Regions from separate parts of the Alkalihalobacterium sp. TH-98 genome, predicted to be linked through region 1. Evidence: riboswitches for the same ligand, from Rfam matches in the RefSeq annotation. Region 1 holds a riboswitch; the other holds the start of a gene.

Region 1 (7,875 bases):
CCAATATTTAAAGAAGTTACCAAATGTGCATTTTCCTTCCGATAAATAACTAATCCAACATTTTCAATTCGTTCAATTTTCTCAACACTTGCTTCTGATGCGTTCATTAAATTAAGTACACCAATATTTCCAATTGTTTGTTTCATGTGTTATCGCTCCTCAATAATTATTCTCAAACGTTTTATTGCGATATGAAGCTTGTAGCGTACAGATGAGGGAGGTATTCCTACCTGTTTACCGATTTCTTGACTTGATAAGCCTAACCAATACTTCTTAAAAATTAAATCACTTAAATCATTAGGTAAATGGGACAATAATTCAGTAATTTCAAGATGATTTCCGACTATATGTTGCACTGGAAAATCTAGTTCTTCCTCCCATGAGGTCGTTCGCTTTTCTTTTCTACGAGCATCAATCAACTGATTTTTCATTACTCGAAAAAACCATGCCCGCTGCTTATGCAAAGGCAGACTGTGAATTTTTTCTTCACTTAATAATTTGATAAGTGCCTCTTGCACAAGATCATTCGCCTCTTGTTCATGCCTGGCAATGGACCTGGCAAAACGATGAAGATCATCTTTTAAACTGTTATAAACATCACTCGCTTTCACTTACACCACTCACTTTAACTTATAAAATTTCACTTAAACTACGATTTGAATAAACTCAATTTTTTCATACTTCATAAGGATAACGAATGAAACGACCAAAGTGTTTGAAAAAATTTTTTTATATCTATAGTATTCTCACTTCAATTAATAAAAACAAAAAAGAATGTTAGCAACTCATTCGTTTAGACTAAAAATATAAGTGGTTCCCCTTAGTGAGTTTGTTGTTTCTCAGAGATGTAAGACACCCTTCACAAAAAATTCCCCCAAACTAATAGTTTGAGGGAATATGTAATCTTCTCTAAACCTGTTCTATCAACACGACTGGTCTCCACATGACTTGAGTGGTGATCGCAGACATAATGATGTAGCAGTCTGTAGTTTTTCAATTACCTACTCTACTACACATGCATCCGTTGAACAAACAACTCTACAAACTTTTCACAACGAATTTGGTCTTGGTCTTGTGGAGTTAATTCGACTTTTAAAGTTACTGCTAAGTCTGTATGAACAAACAACATATCACGGAAGTGGTCAACGGCTCCGCAATAGTTAGGATAAAACCGATCTCCTGTACCAAAAACACCTGTTTTTATATGTTTTGCATTCTTTGTTTCGATAGCTTCATATAAATGAGTCCATTCTTGTGGTATATCCCCGTCTCCCCACGTATACGTACCAATTGCGAGTCCATCGTAATGTTCAATTGTCGTGACCTGAAACTCTTCGATAGAATACAACGAAACATTTAAATTATACTTTTTAAAGGCTCGGTAAATCATTTCGCTTAGCTGTCGAGTATTTCCTGTAATTGATGTATAAACCATTGCAACTTTCATTTTATAATTCATCAAATCCGTTCGACTGACTCACTTTTGTATAGGTTCTTGATTTTTGTTCAAAGAAATCCGACTTTGTTTCATTCATCATTTCATCACTAAATATATGAATCCACGGCATAGGGTTATCTCGTTCTTCAAAATAATTCGCCAAACCTAGCTGACGAAACCGCTTATTCGCTAAGTATTCTACATATCTGTCATATTCTGATAAATCAATGCCTTGTATGCCTTTTAAAATGGCATGCGCCCACTCTTTTTCTAGTTCTACTGCACTGCCGATGGTTTTATATATATATTGAATGTTTTTTTCACAGTTGAGCTCTGGGTTTTCTGTCATTAAAATTCTGATAAATTGGGAAACAAAATATGCATGTTGCATTTCATCCCTTTGAATGTAACTGATCATCGTGCTCGTACGTAACATTTTCTGCTGACGGGCAAGGTTATAGAAAAACGCAAATCCTGCATAGAAATAAATGCCTTCTAGATTAATAGAGTTTACACATAAGGAAAATAAATTCTGTAAGGTAGGGTTCTTACGAAAGGATTCATACGACTCCAATATAAGCTCATTTCTTTTCTGTACTAATGGATCATCTTTCGCTTGATTAAATTGATCAATTTGCTCATCTAAAGGAATAAGAGAACTTAATATATAGGAATACGATTCATTATGGACCGCTTCTTGTTGTGCGATGACTGCAAAAATCGCTTTAAAACTAGGATCTGTCACATAGTCCATCACGTGTGTCATCGTCGGTGTTTGAAGACTATCGAGAGATGCTAATTGTGTATTAATTCTTAAAAAAATTTCTTTTTCTTTTATCGTTAACTGATCCCATTGTTTAATATCATCTTGCATATTAATTTCTTGAGCTTTCCAAAAGTTAGATAATAACACATGATAAAAATCATACATTTGCGGATACGCTATATCGTTCCAATTTAATATTCCAGATGACTCTCCATTTACGATGCCTGTTGACTTATTAGGGAATTCTGGGTTAAGTAATTTAATTTTTGTTAACTCACTGTGTATATTCATTTATGGTCCTCCTAAATCTCCTCTAGCTGTGACAAGCTTGACATTCATCCATTTCAGCTTGCGAAGTGCTTCGAACATAATAGGTCGTCTTTAGCCCTTGCTTCCAAGCCTCTAGGTGAAGGTTTAATAAATCTAACGCTTTTACATTATGTTGAACATATAAGTTAAAGCTAACTGATTGATCAATATGTCGCTGTCTAGCGGCATTCTGCTTAATACTCCACTTCTGTTCTATTTCATGTCGTACTTTTTGATAATACGGATACGTAATATGAGTTAACTCGGGTGCCGTTACGATAAATTTAAAGTTTTTCTTTTCTTCGGCATATTCCACAGCGTACAACGGATCAATCCCATCAGTTGAACCACCAATTTTAGCTGTTGACGAGTTAGGAGCAATAGCCATCATCCAGCCATTCCGGACGCCATATTTTTTTACTTCTTCTATCACGTTTAACCAAGGAATAGAATTGTAACCTTTTCGTTTAAAATAAGCCCCGGTGTGCCATTCAGAACCTTCGAACTGGCTATAGGCTCCTTTTTCCTTAGCGAGTTCCAGTGACGCCCGTATCGTATAATAGGCAATCGTTTCATACAGCTCATCTGCGTATTGAACGGCTTCGTGAGACTCCCAGTGTAAGCCTTTAATTGCTAATAAATGATGCCAGCCAAATGTCCCTAAACCAACGGCTCGATATTTTTTATTGGTTACTTGCGCTTGTCCCACCGTAATGGTATTAAGGTCAATAACATTATCTAGCATGCGCATTTGGATTCGGACTAACCGTTCTAATGCATTCGCCTTCACCGCATTAGGTAGATGAATAGATGACAGATTACAAACGACAAAGTCACCTGGTTTACGAACGATCACAATGTTTCCATCTTCATCTCGATATTCGTTAACGATTTGCGTTGCAGACATATTTTGAGTAATCTCGGTGCATAAATTACTACAAAAAATGGATGTACGCCCTTTAGCAACTATATGTTTATTTGGATTTTGACGATTTACTTCGTCCCTATAAAACATAAATGGAGTCCCTGTTTCTAGCTGAGCAACCATTATTCGTTTCATGACATCCATCGCTCGATATGTTTTTCGAGGCAGTAATGGATGGTTTACCGCTTCTTCGTATTTCTCCTTAAAGTACCTTCTATCTGTTTCATCATAAAAATCTTCTAACCCTAATTTAGCTCCTCTTTCATCTTGCCATCCCATCATTTCCTTTACTTGATGTGGACAAAATGTATGCCAAACTCCACTACTCTTTCCAGTTTCATCAACTTCTTGTAATTTCTCCATAAACAAATCTGGTACTGTTACACCTGTAAAAATATCATGTGCTTTTCTTCGCTCATCGCCGTTATTTGTTTTCAAATCTAAAAACCCATTCATAATATCCTTATGAAAAAGATCAAGATAAACAGCGACTGCCCCTTGACGTTGACCGAGTTGATCAACACTCACTGCTGTATCATTAATGAGGCGGATCCACGGAACAACCCCAGAAGAATTTTCTTTAAATTTTTTTATATCAGAACCCAGTGCCCGAACCTTACCGTAGTATACTCCTATCCCCCCTCCATCTTTACTTAACCTAGCGATATCCCAATTGTTTAAATAAATGCTATCTAACGAATCCTCTACTGTATCAATAAAACAAGACGATAACTGACCAAAACTCTTCCCTGCATTAGCTAATGTAGGCGTTGCCACTGTCATAAAAAGATTACTTAATGCCCAATAGGCTTCTTTTACTAGAGATAAGCGATTTCCCCCTTTTTCGTCCTGCATCAAGGTCATCGCAATGATCATAAAACGTTCTTGCGGTAACTCGTATAAGTTTTGGTCATGATCTTTTGCAAGGTACCGGTCTGCCAGTAGGAAAAGACCAATAAAGTTAAACAAGCTGTCACGTTCGGGTTCTATTTCCTCCCTCAGCTCGTTAATTTCTTCAATACTATATCGTTCTAATAATTGTTGCGAATAAATCCCCTTTTCAGTTAACATCTTGATAAGGTGATAAAAGTCACCATACTTTTGTGTTTGGTCATAGCCGCGGTTGTCTGACGCTTTCTTATATAATTCATTCAAATATAGAGTTGCTGCAACATACGTCCAATCTGGTTCATCCATTGAAATTTGATTTAATGCATAAAATAACGCTTGTTGGTTGGCCTCGTTTTCTATATCTGGACCGCTTAATTCCTCAATACGGTTTATTAGCTTCGTAACGTCTATCGAATACCGTTCAGACGCTTCCTTAATAGCTTTCACTATACTTGTGTATTGTGTTTCTATTTGTTTAATCATACTCAGCTCCCTTGGTGATTTTTTCGGTTAAAAAGCTAGATAAAATAAAAAAACTCTTCCGATAATGGAAGAGTAACTGTCGTAAAAACGGCACAAATTGACATATGTAAAGAAATTTTCTGCACCGTTTCGACTTCTCACCCCCCGAAGAAATGAAACTTTTGGAAAGAATAGGCAGGTCTCCTGACTTGTGTTTCTCTTTACTCTGAGCCTTCCCATATAAGCACCAATTAAGTGAACTTATACAGTGGTGACCTCATTTCATCCACACTTACAGTTGCGGGGACAGTTCTGGACTTTCACCAGATTCCCTATTAAGTCTATTATCAGACACCTATCATTCCATCATATCAATATTTAGTTAACTACAAACAAAAAAACACTATATATTGTATATAGTAAAAGAAAGTCTAGCAAATTTCAATCTTTTTTATAAATATATCATGTTATAGTCAATCTCATATTGGTTCTATGATTTAGTTATAGAATTGAGTTTATACGTTGTTTCTTCCGTTCTTGTGCATGGTTATATAACTCTTTTTCCTCTTCTGTAACAGGGACCACACCTGGGACTGGTACTGGAACACCTCGTTCATTAATTGCAACCATTGTTAAGAATGAGGTAGTGGTAATTGTTCGCTCTCCCGTTTGTAAATCTTCACATTCAACTTTTACGTAAATTTCCATCGATGTTCTTCCTGTTGAGACTACAACAGCCTCTAAATATAAAATATCTCCTACCTTTGCAGAAGAAACAAAATTCACCCGATCAATGGATGCCGTTACGACAACATGCTTGCTGTGTTTCATCGCAGCAATAGCAGCTATTTCATCTATTTGCGATAAAACGGTCCCTCCAAAAATAGTCTCTAGATGATTTGTATCAGCAGGCAGGACTAACTTTGTTTGGACGGTCCTTGATACATCAGTCAATAAGGTTGTTTTCATTAAAATCACTCCAATGTATTAATAACAGCGAAATTTAATTTAATAGAAGCATTTTAAACCAAGTGGGCTAAAATGCTTCATAAATTTTATTAAACAGGTTGTTCTTGAACGCTTCGTAGCTTCCTAGTGGCTTCGACCATATTTTTTAACGATGCAATTGTTTCTTCTTCACGACGTGTTTTTAAACCACAATCAGGATTCACCCAAAACTGTTCTTTAGAAATAACTTCTAAGCTCTCTTCTAGGATCGTACTAATTTCTTCAACACTTGGGACACGCGGGCTGTGAATATCGTAGACACCTAACCCAATCCCAAGTTCATATGGATTTTGTTTTAGAGATTGTATGAATTCACCATGACTTCTTGATGTTTCAATTGAAATTACATCTGCATTAAGAGCACCTATTGGCTAAATAAAATCATTGAACTCGCAATAGCACATATGTGTATGAATTTGTGTTTCATTTTTCACACTTGAAGTCGCTAACTTAAATGCTTTTACAGCCCAATTTATATATTCATTCCAATTTTCTTTACGTAACGGTAACCCTTCTCGTAAGGCCAGTTCATCTACTTGAATGATAGAGAGTCCTGCTTCTTCAAGAGCATCTACCTCTTTTCTAATGGCCAAAGCAATTTGATAAGCTACTTGTTTACGAGAAATATCATCACGAACAAAAGACCAGTTTAATATTGTCACAGGGCCCGTTAACATTGCTTTGACATACTTAGAAGTTAATTGTTGTGCTTCTTTTATCTCTTTAACTGTCATCGGTTTAGTCCACTCGACATCACCATAGATAATTGGAGGTTTTACACAACGTGAACCATAGGATACGACCCATGCGTAGTCTGTAAAGGCAAAGCCTTCTAGCTTCTCACCAAAAAATTCGACCATATCTGTACGTTCAAATTCACCGTGGACTAAAACATCAAGTCCAATTTGTTCTTGAATTTGAATCCAGCGAGCTGTTTCACTTCTCACAAACTCTTTATAAGCTGAATCTGTAATTTCTTGATTACGCCATGCTGTACGTGTACGTTTTACTTGATCTGATTGGGGAAAGCTTCCGATTGTTGTTGTTGGGTAATCTGGTAACTTCATCGTTTCTTGCTGCAATGATTGACGTTCCTTATATCTCATTGGACGACAAAAATGCTCTGGCCTCACTTGTGCTACAAGCTCTTTTACACGTACATTATTTCGATCATCATGTTGAGCTAAAGCATCTGTAGCTAGCATAATTTCCGACACACTTTTTTTTCCCCGACCATTCTCTATCACGAATATAGGATGTGATATGAGTTAACTCCTTAATTTTTTCATCAGCAAATGACAAGGCATTGGTAAGAGTAGGGTCCAGCTTTTTTTCAGACTGTGTTGTTACTGGTACATGTTGTAAACTGCATGAAGACTGAATCCATGCTTCTTTTACACCACTTAAGGATAAAATGGCTTGGGTATTAGTTGCTTTTTCTGCTAAACTGGCCCGCCATATATCACGGCCGTTTATAATCCCAATTCCCAATACTTTATCTTGTGGAAAGCCATGTTTTCGAAGTGCGGTCATGTTTTCTTCAGCACCATGGATGAAATCTAGACCAATCCCTGCAACTGGTAATTTTGATAATTCTTCATACTCTGACAGTCCTTCAAAATAAGTTTGTAGCATAATTTGAACGTTAGGTACAATTTCTTCCAATTGTTTGTAAATTTGATGTACTAGTTTTACTTCATCTTTTGTTAAGGAAAGTACTAATGCTGGTTCTTCAACTTGAATCCAATTAGCACCTGCATCAACAAGTTGCTGTAAAACTTCCGCATATAGTGGTAGTTTGTGTTAAACCATTTTGTCATTTCACAAGCTACAACACTTTGTGATCCACGCGCCATTGCGTAATAGGTTGCTAGATCTACCTCATCGCCTCGCCAGTTATACCGGTTTGGTACTAAGCCAAACATTGCCGCTAGGTCAAGCATACGATCATAAAATGTAAAATCTCCTACAGTTAGTAATTCTATCCCAAGAGATTGCTGGCGCTTCAAATTATTTAAACGAATTTCTTTCATTTCTAAAACAAATTGTTCCTCTGATTTTATACCCTTCCAAAAT
Region 2 (7,875 bases), on a different contig from region 1:
TCTCCACAAGCTGCTAAAACTCCTACGGCAAGAATAGTTGATGCTGCTGTTAAAAATAGCTTTTTCATTTGAAAAAACCTCCTCATGGAATTTGAATTTCTGTTTACAATTGCTATCTTACGCAGGTTGAATTGCTTTGTATAGTGAAACCATGACTTTAACATTTCTCTTATAGACTTTTACATTCTTTGCGATGTTCCTAGATTAGTTTTTTAAAAGTGTTTGTTATTTTTAAGAGATTACTATAGAAATGGACACAGTCGCATTGAACACAGTTTAGCGGACTCAGGGGCCCTTATTTATGTCGAAAACACTGTTTTCTAAGGTTTAACGGACTCAGAAGCTCTTATTCTATAGAAAAGTGGTTAACTGCACTACAATCGTGGGAAATAGAGGCCTCTCAGTCCGCTAAGAACGGTAAACTAGTATATTTTGACGAAATAAGGGCCTCTCAGTCCATAAAAAAAATCTCACTAATGCTTCTATTACAAAATCTCTCCTGCACTAACTGAACCTTATTTTGCGGTTATTTTACATATGTTGACGCGGAATTGAAACATAACTGAAACCTTTGTAATTAAAACATTTGCTACTATTTATGGAAGATACTTAGTTTAATGTGATATGAAATTAGGGAAGAGGGCTCTAAGCTCTTTTGACTAAAAAATCATATTTGGGGGAATAGACATGACCAGAGAAAATCAACTGATCCAAAAAACGTATTATGAAAGCTTAATTATTATAGAAGAAGTAACAGAAAATCCAGTTCAATTCCTAGGACATTTATTTATAGATGAACAACGAAAGGAAGAGGTAGACCTTTCGTATATTCGTTATTCCCAAGGAGAAGTATATTTTCATCATAAAGATTTTGAAGCAGCAATCTTTAAATGGGAAAAGGTACATAATGATTTAGAGCAATGGGCAAGGAAAAACATGGCTGATGCTTACTATGAATTAGGTCAATTACAAACTGCCATTGATTTATATCAATCGGTTAATAGTGAAAGCTTAACGCTAAATTCGGAAGTGGCATTAAAGTTATTTACAATTTATAACGAACAAGGTCAATTGGATTTTGCTGCAGACGTTATTAAAGGAGCTGTTTCTGTCAATCCAGACTATCCAAATGTTACAAAAGTTGCTCGAACTTTTTTCGAAAAGTATCGTGATTGGAGCAGTGCCATTGAACTTGCTGTCGATGAAGCGATCCGTACGCAGGAGATTGAGTGGTTCGATATTTTGAGGGGTTATGTAGAAGAAGGGCTGACGAAACAAATCCCACCTCATTATTTCTCAAAACTGCTTGAGGTTTTATATGATGTAAATGAAGAATGTTTTGAAAAGCTAGTCGTTGCTTTCTGGAATAGTTACCAAGGCGATGAGTTTTATTTTCCTTGGCTTACTGAAATTGATCGTTTATTTCTTCATCTTGAATTCACAACTTCATATATGTGGCATGAAGTGTCAGCTAAGTATCAAGACACTTATTTTGAATTAATAAACGGTAAATATTATCTGGACGAAATTACAGGAATCGTTCCAAACTTACTTACGAACTGGTTACAACTAGCTGACGCTTCGGATTCTTTATTCGCAGCAACAGCTGTAATGGCGTGGAATGAAATTTTCGAAGAGGTGCTATCTCCGACAATCATTGAAAAAGCAGAGTATGTTCTACAGCAGACGCAAATTCCTGTGACTCAAATCGAGCGTAGTTCTGAGTTGTTTGAAGAAGTAGTAAAGTGGGGGAAAACACATGACTTAAACGTTGATCATCGTTTGAAGTGGGCGGTTGGAAGAATACTAGATATTCAAACCAACAACCTTCTAGTCGCTGGTATGACAGGGAATGGCAAGGCGTCTGTTATTCATTCCCTTATAGGTGGAAATATAGGAACAACTCCTCCTTCGACTGTTATTTTATATAGTAATGATGAAGAGATAGACATCAGTGAGGTGACCGAAACAGCCATTCATACGGTTTCAAGTCTCGTTGATTTTGCTGAGATGAAGCAAGAAGAGGATATGTCAACCTCAGAAACATCTCTCGTACAATTTAAAATGCCCAACAAATTCCTTTTAGAAAATAAATTAAATTTAATCGATTTTCCTGATTTTGATCGTAGTACATTTGAAGCCATTAAAAATAATAAAAAAGAACAGAATAAATTTTTGCATTTAGCTGATGGATTGTTGTTTGTTCTAACAGCTACGACTCTTTTTACGGAAAGGGAGCGGGATCTCTTGTTGAAAATACAGGAGAATGTTCCGCATTTACCAGTTCACTTTTTACTAAAAACGGATGCAATTTATCATGAACAAGAAGTAACGAAGATGGTAGAAGAAATCCGTACAAGGTTGTCTGAAGATTTTCCGAAAGCAAAGGTTTTCCCATTTTCAAAACACAATAAAAGCAGCAAACAAGTGGAAGAATTGACCGAGTTTATTCAACAAGCTCTTAACCAAAAAATGCGAACTTCACAACGAAATCAACGCTTACTATTTTACATTCGAGAAGCGCTTACTTATTTACTCAAGAGAAGAGTAGAAACGGAAAACGAAATGACCGAGGCCATTTTATGGAAAGAAGACATGGTTTCTAAGTTAAATGCAGCTGTTCACCAACTAAGTGACTTAGAAAAAGAAAAAATGAAAGTCATTCAAGATTCCTACCATACGATTAAGGAAGATATTAAGTTAGATCTTAAGATGACAATCCCTAAATTATTAAGAGATTGTTCAGCCCTTATTAAGGAAGAAAGTGATTTCCGAAAAATTCATATCGAGCTTAATCAAGAAATGAATGAAAGAATTCAGAACTATATCCAACATACGATTTTACCGAGATTTTCGAAAGCCATTCAAGGCTGGATTGAAATGGCTACCGAGGAATTTCACTTGAGTCAGGACTACTTGGAGGAAATGACCGAAGGCTTTAATAGGATGTATGGGGGACAGCGGTTGAAGCTAAATTGTGATTTTAAAGTGCTCGATGATTGGAGTCGTGATGCTAACCGGTTATCAAACGGGGTTCAATTAGAAATAATGAATATACTAAACCGTTCGACTCCGTCTCAGTTAGTATTGAAAAGTGCTGGAAAGCTTTTTGGAACACTTCGTCCAAATAAAACGATGTTATGTAATATGTATAAGAAGCTTATTGAGAATGAGGACTATGAAAAGATTGCAAACACGGTAACTAACCAGTTTATTTTACAATTTGAATTATTTGAAAAAGGGCTAAACCGTGATATTACAATGTTCTATAGTGAACCTTTCAATGTCATCCATGAGGTCATTGAAGAAGAACAACAAGATATTCAACAGAAAAAAAATACGTTAGAACGATTAAAAGCTAATCCAGAACAATATCTGGACCCTATCACTCTGTTTAAAGTAAGATTACTACAATACGAATGGATGCAAAAAGATCATTCTAAGAGCCCGCTACTCACCTAAGTAAACAATAAAGTTATGTAAATTATATTAATGAGGGTAAAGATTTATCCGGAGTTGCCACATGGCAACTCTGGTTTTTGCTTTGCTTAAAAAAGTTAATGTGAGTGACCAACGACAATAGGTCATCTTTTTTGACTAAAACATTACTTTATATAAAATTTTAAGCAGTCTCTAATTTAATCGCATAATTATAGTATAGGTAATCTTATGTTTTAATTCACATCATAAGTGGAAAACTAAATTATTGTAGGTTATAAATGAGTTTTTAACGTGTAGTTACGTGTGAAAGTTATATTTTATTTGATTTGTAAAGGAATGATCCTATGATTACATTGAAGTCTGAAAGAGAAATCAATCAAATGTTAGAAGCCGGCAAGTTGTTAGCGGCTTGTCATAAGGAAATTGCGAAGCTGATCCAACCCGGAATAACGACAATGGAGATTGATCAGTTTGTGGAAAATTTTTTAAAGAAAAATGACGCAACGCCTGAACAAAAAGGTTATAAAGGTTACCCCTACGCGACCTGTGCCTCAATAAACGATGAAATTTGCCATGGGTTTCCTCGAAAAACACCGTTAAAAGATGGAGAAATCGTTACGATTGATATGGTCATTAATTTAAACGGTGGATTAGCCGATTCAGCATGGACTTATGCAGTAGGAAATGTTTCGGATCAAACGAAAAAGTTAATGGATGTAACGAAGACCTCATTATATAAAGGAATTGAGCAAGCATTAGACGGTAATAGACTCGGCGATATTGGTCATGCTATTCAAACGTATGCTGAGGCAGAAGGGTTTTCGGTGGTTAGAGACTTTACAGGACATGGGATTGGTCCGACAATACATGAAGCTCCACAAATTCCACACTTCGGTTCACCGGGCAGAGGACCACGCCTAAAAGAAGGAATGGTCATAACGATTGAACCGATGATTAACGAAGGTACTTGGTATAGTCAAATGGACGATAACGGATGGACGGCAAGGACAGTGGACGGAAAATGGTCTGCTCAATATGAACATACATTAGCGATTACAAAAACAGGACCGAAATTACTAACATCACAAGAATAAACAAGTATTGACAATTTACCGTATTATGACTACTATAAATTCAAGTCATCGATTAATAGACTTCATCAACTTCATAAATGAAAATAGGTGCTAGATAAAAGCAAGACTGCTTTTACAAGCTTAATAGGGAAGTTCGGTTTAATGCCGGCACGGACCCGCCACTGTGTTGGGTATCAGTAGTTAGTACTACTGAAACTTTCAGATAGTCCACTGGGAAATACCTGGGAAGGAATGGAAGGAATACCCTAAGTCAGGAGACCTACCTATTTTAACATCACTGTTTGACCTACGGGGTTGTTAGGGAAGTGGTTAGAATGCGGAACAATTGTCTATATTTATTGACGTATTTTTTATCGGCTAATGTTCCACTAGTAATTTCTCGGATTATGATAAGCATCTCTGACCTCTTTTTAGGGCAGAGCTGCTTTTTTGTTTGATTACTTTTAGAAATTACATAGACATCTCACCTGTAACCTTTCCTGAAGGAAGATTAACGATGATCGTTCTTTTATAAAAAAGGCTGTTGTTAATTTGTTATTGAAGCTAGTTATGGACAACATGAATGAAAATGATAGTTTCATAGTATTTTTTTTGAAAATTTAAGCTGAATATTAACAATTAACAGCGCTAAAAAACTGGGGGTTACAGAATGGCGACATGGGATTTATCGGAGACAAAACAACATCTATTGATATGTAATGGTAGTAGTTGTAATAAGGCTGGAGCTGAGGATTTAACACAAGCAGTAAGGAGAGAGATTTCCGAACGTAATCTTGACGACGTGATCCATACGACACGAACGAAATGTAATGGGCGATGTCAGGATAAGTGTGTGTTAATTTCCTACCCACAAGGTATCTGGTATAAGGATTTAGCTCCACATGATGCACCTGATCTTATTAATTCCTTAGTAAATGATGCAAGAATGACAGATAAAATCAGCCATTGCTTTGATGGAAATGGATTTAGAAGGCACAATGATGTTCCTGTAGGAGAATTTAAAGACCGAGAACGTGTTAAAAAAGTATCTAAAAGTATTATAAAATAAATTTTTTTGAGTGGTGGTTTTTCATCAACTCCACAGTTTTTATTAAATAAATAAGCAGTAAATTGGTAAATATAACATCGTCTAATCTGAATTTAATAAGCTAGGGGAGACATAAATGCAATCAGAGATGGTGTTGTATCGTAAAAGGGCAAAGAAAGTGGATTTGCAAATATTTTGTATAATATTAATGGCGATTTTCATTAGTACATCTTTTTCAACTCAAACATATGCACAAGAATCAAGATTACCAGAAGCACCTATTTTTATTGACAATCTGCCTGTAAAAACAAAGTACATTATGAGAGATGGTCAGTTGATGGTACCGTCCTTGTTCTTAAAACATACTGGGGTAAGGGTTGATTGGAATGAGGAGTATGGTTCTGTTGTTTTTAGCTATGGAGATATTCGCTTTGCGCTACCGGTTGGACAAAACTATTCAGATGATTTTGTCAGAGCGACAGGCCAATGGAAACGTCAACCGTTATCGACGCGAACGATAGAATTCGCTGGCGATATATTTGTGCCATTACTAGATGTTACCCGGAAATTTGGAATGAGAGCAACCTATAATCTACAACTCGAACGGACTTTCATTACGACGAATATTCGTTCAGCCCCTAATTTTATTTATCGTGGAGGTCCAGCAAGAAAACTAGTGGCTTTAACTTTTGATGATGGACCGGATGGATATTATACTCCTAAAATTTTAGACATCCTCAAAAGTAAACAAGTACCAGCTACTTTTTTTGTAATGGGTAAGCAAGTAGAAGCATTTCCAGATGTGATGGAACGAATCGTCAATGAAGGACATGGTATTGCCAATCATACGTGGAGCCATCCTGTACTCCCACGGCAAATGACGAGTAGAGTAATTGAAGAAATAAGAAAGACTCAAAATATAATGGAGAGAACGGTCGGCAGAAAACCAGATTTATTTCGTCCGCCATTTGGAGCAATAACCAAATCCGATGCACTTATTCTACATGAAATGGGCTTTCGAACGATTATGTGGTCTGTTGATACGCTTGATTGGAGCGGGTTATCAGGGGATGAAATCTTAGAAATAGTCCAGCGGGATATTTCACCGGGCGGGATAGTATTGCAGCATAACTTCCAAACAGATGCCCGTCTTCTTGATGGAACGGTAGAAGCGTTACCGATGATTATCGATGACTTAAGAACTAAAGGGTATCGATTTGTTACTGTTCAGACTTTATTATCACAGTAAATAAAATTGTGGTTGATATAGATAGTAAAGAATGGGTAACCTAAGAAAAACTAGTATAAATTCATCAAGTACCGGGGTATTGTACGTTAGACTTTCAAGATCCATCACAAGATTTAATAAACGTTAAGGGGGAACGGATTGATGTCACTTACTCCAGAAGAACGTATCCAACTACATGGATTTAACAACCTGACAAAATCACTAAGTTTCAATATGTATGATATTTGTTACACAAAAACAAAAGAAGAACGGGAAGCTTATATTGATTACATTGATGAGCAATATAACGCCGACCGTCTAACGAAAATATTGAAAAATGTTGCTGATATTATTGGGGCACATGTATTAAATGTTGCAAAGCAGGATTATGTACCTCAAGGAGCAAGTGTGACAATATTAGTTTCTGAAGGGCCGGTTGTCGAAGTGCCAACGGAATCGTCATTTGATGAGTCCCCAGGACCACTTCCAGAGGCAGTTGTAATGGGGCTTGATAAGAGCCATATTACAGTCCACACATATCCTGAGTTTCATCCAACTGAGGGAATTAGTACATTTAGAGCTGATATTGATGTTCAAACTTGTGGAGAAATTTCACCACTGAAAGCACTAAATTATTTAATCCATTCTCTTGAAACAGATATTATGACAATGGACTATCGGGTTCGTGGTTTTACAAGAGATATTGATGGAAATAAATTATTTATTGATCATGATATCAACTCTATTCAAAATTACATACCCGATGATGTGAAGCGTCTGTATGATATGATTGATGTAAATGTTTATCAAGAAAATCTTTTCCATACGAAATGTCGGCTTAAAGAATTTGACATTAATAATTATTTATTTGGATACACAAAAGAAAAATTAGACAAAAAAGATGTAGAAGAAATAACGGATAAACTAAAACTTGAAATGGATGAAATTTTTTATGGTAAAAATATTCACTTAGGTACACAGATTAGGGATTAATTTATTTGAGCAGAAAGAAGCTGATAAAGGCTTCTTTTTTGCTTTGTATAAGAACACTCTTAAAACATAAGTGAGTGAAAAGTGTATATACT

The links. Region 1 has a riboswitch for cobalamin ahead of AC2VNP_RS07800 (ribonucleoside-diphosphate reductase subunit alpha). Riboswitches for the same ligand answer to the same signal wherever they lie in the genome.
Region 2: another riboswitch for cobalamin. It lies ahead of AC2VNP_RS13730 ((2Fe-2S) ferredoxin domain-containing protein); the one in region 1 lies ahead of AC2VNP_RS07800 (ribonucleoside-diphosphate reductase subunit alpha).

Annotation. Positions count from the first base shown of each region.
Region 1 is NZ_JBYCKM010000020.1:2,782-10,656, reverse strand. Features, by position in the region: gene AC2VNP_RS07820 (hypothetical protein) at 1-146, opposite strand, end outside; gene AC2VNP_RS07815 (RNA polymerase sigma factor) at 150-611, opposite strand; gene AC2VNP_RS07810 (flavodoxin domain-containing protein) at 1,010-1,447, opposite strand; gene AC2VNP_RS07805 (ribonucleotide-diphosphate reductase subunit beta) at 1,449-2,495, opposite strand; gene AC2VNP_RS07800 (ribonucleoside-diphosphate reductase subunit alpha) at 2,518-4,812, opposite strand; cobalamin riboswitch at 4,969-5,165, opposite strand; gene AC2VNP_RS07795 (acyl-CoA thioesterase) at 5,293-5,760, opposite strand; partial or broken gene metE (5-methyltetrahydropteroyltriglutamate--homocysteine S-methyltransferase) at 5,850-7,875, opposite strand, start outside.
Region 2 is NZ_JBYCKM010000038.1:73,016-80,890, reverse strand. Features, by position in the region: gene AC2VNP_RS13745 (hypothetical protein) at 1-68, opposite strand, end outside; gene AC2VNP_RS13740 (GTP-binding protein) at 688-3,462, shown strand; gene map (type I methionyl aminopeptidase) at 3,786-4,535, shown strand; cobalamin riboswitch at 4,604-4,816, shown strand; gene AC2VNP_RS13730 ((2Fe-2S) ferredoxin domain-containing protein) at 5,185-5,583, shown strand; gene AC2VNP_RS13725 (polysaccharide deacetylase family protein) at 5,699-6,811, shown strand; gene speD (adenosylmethionine decarboxylase) at 6,953-7,783, shown strand.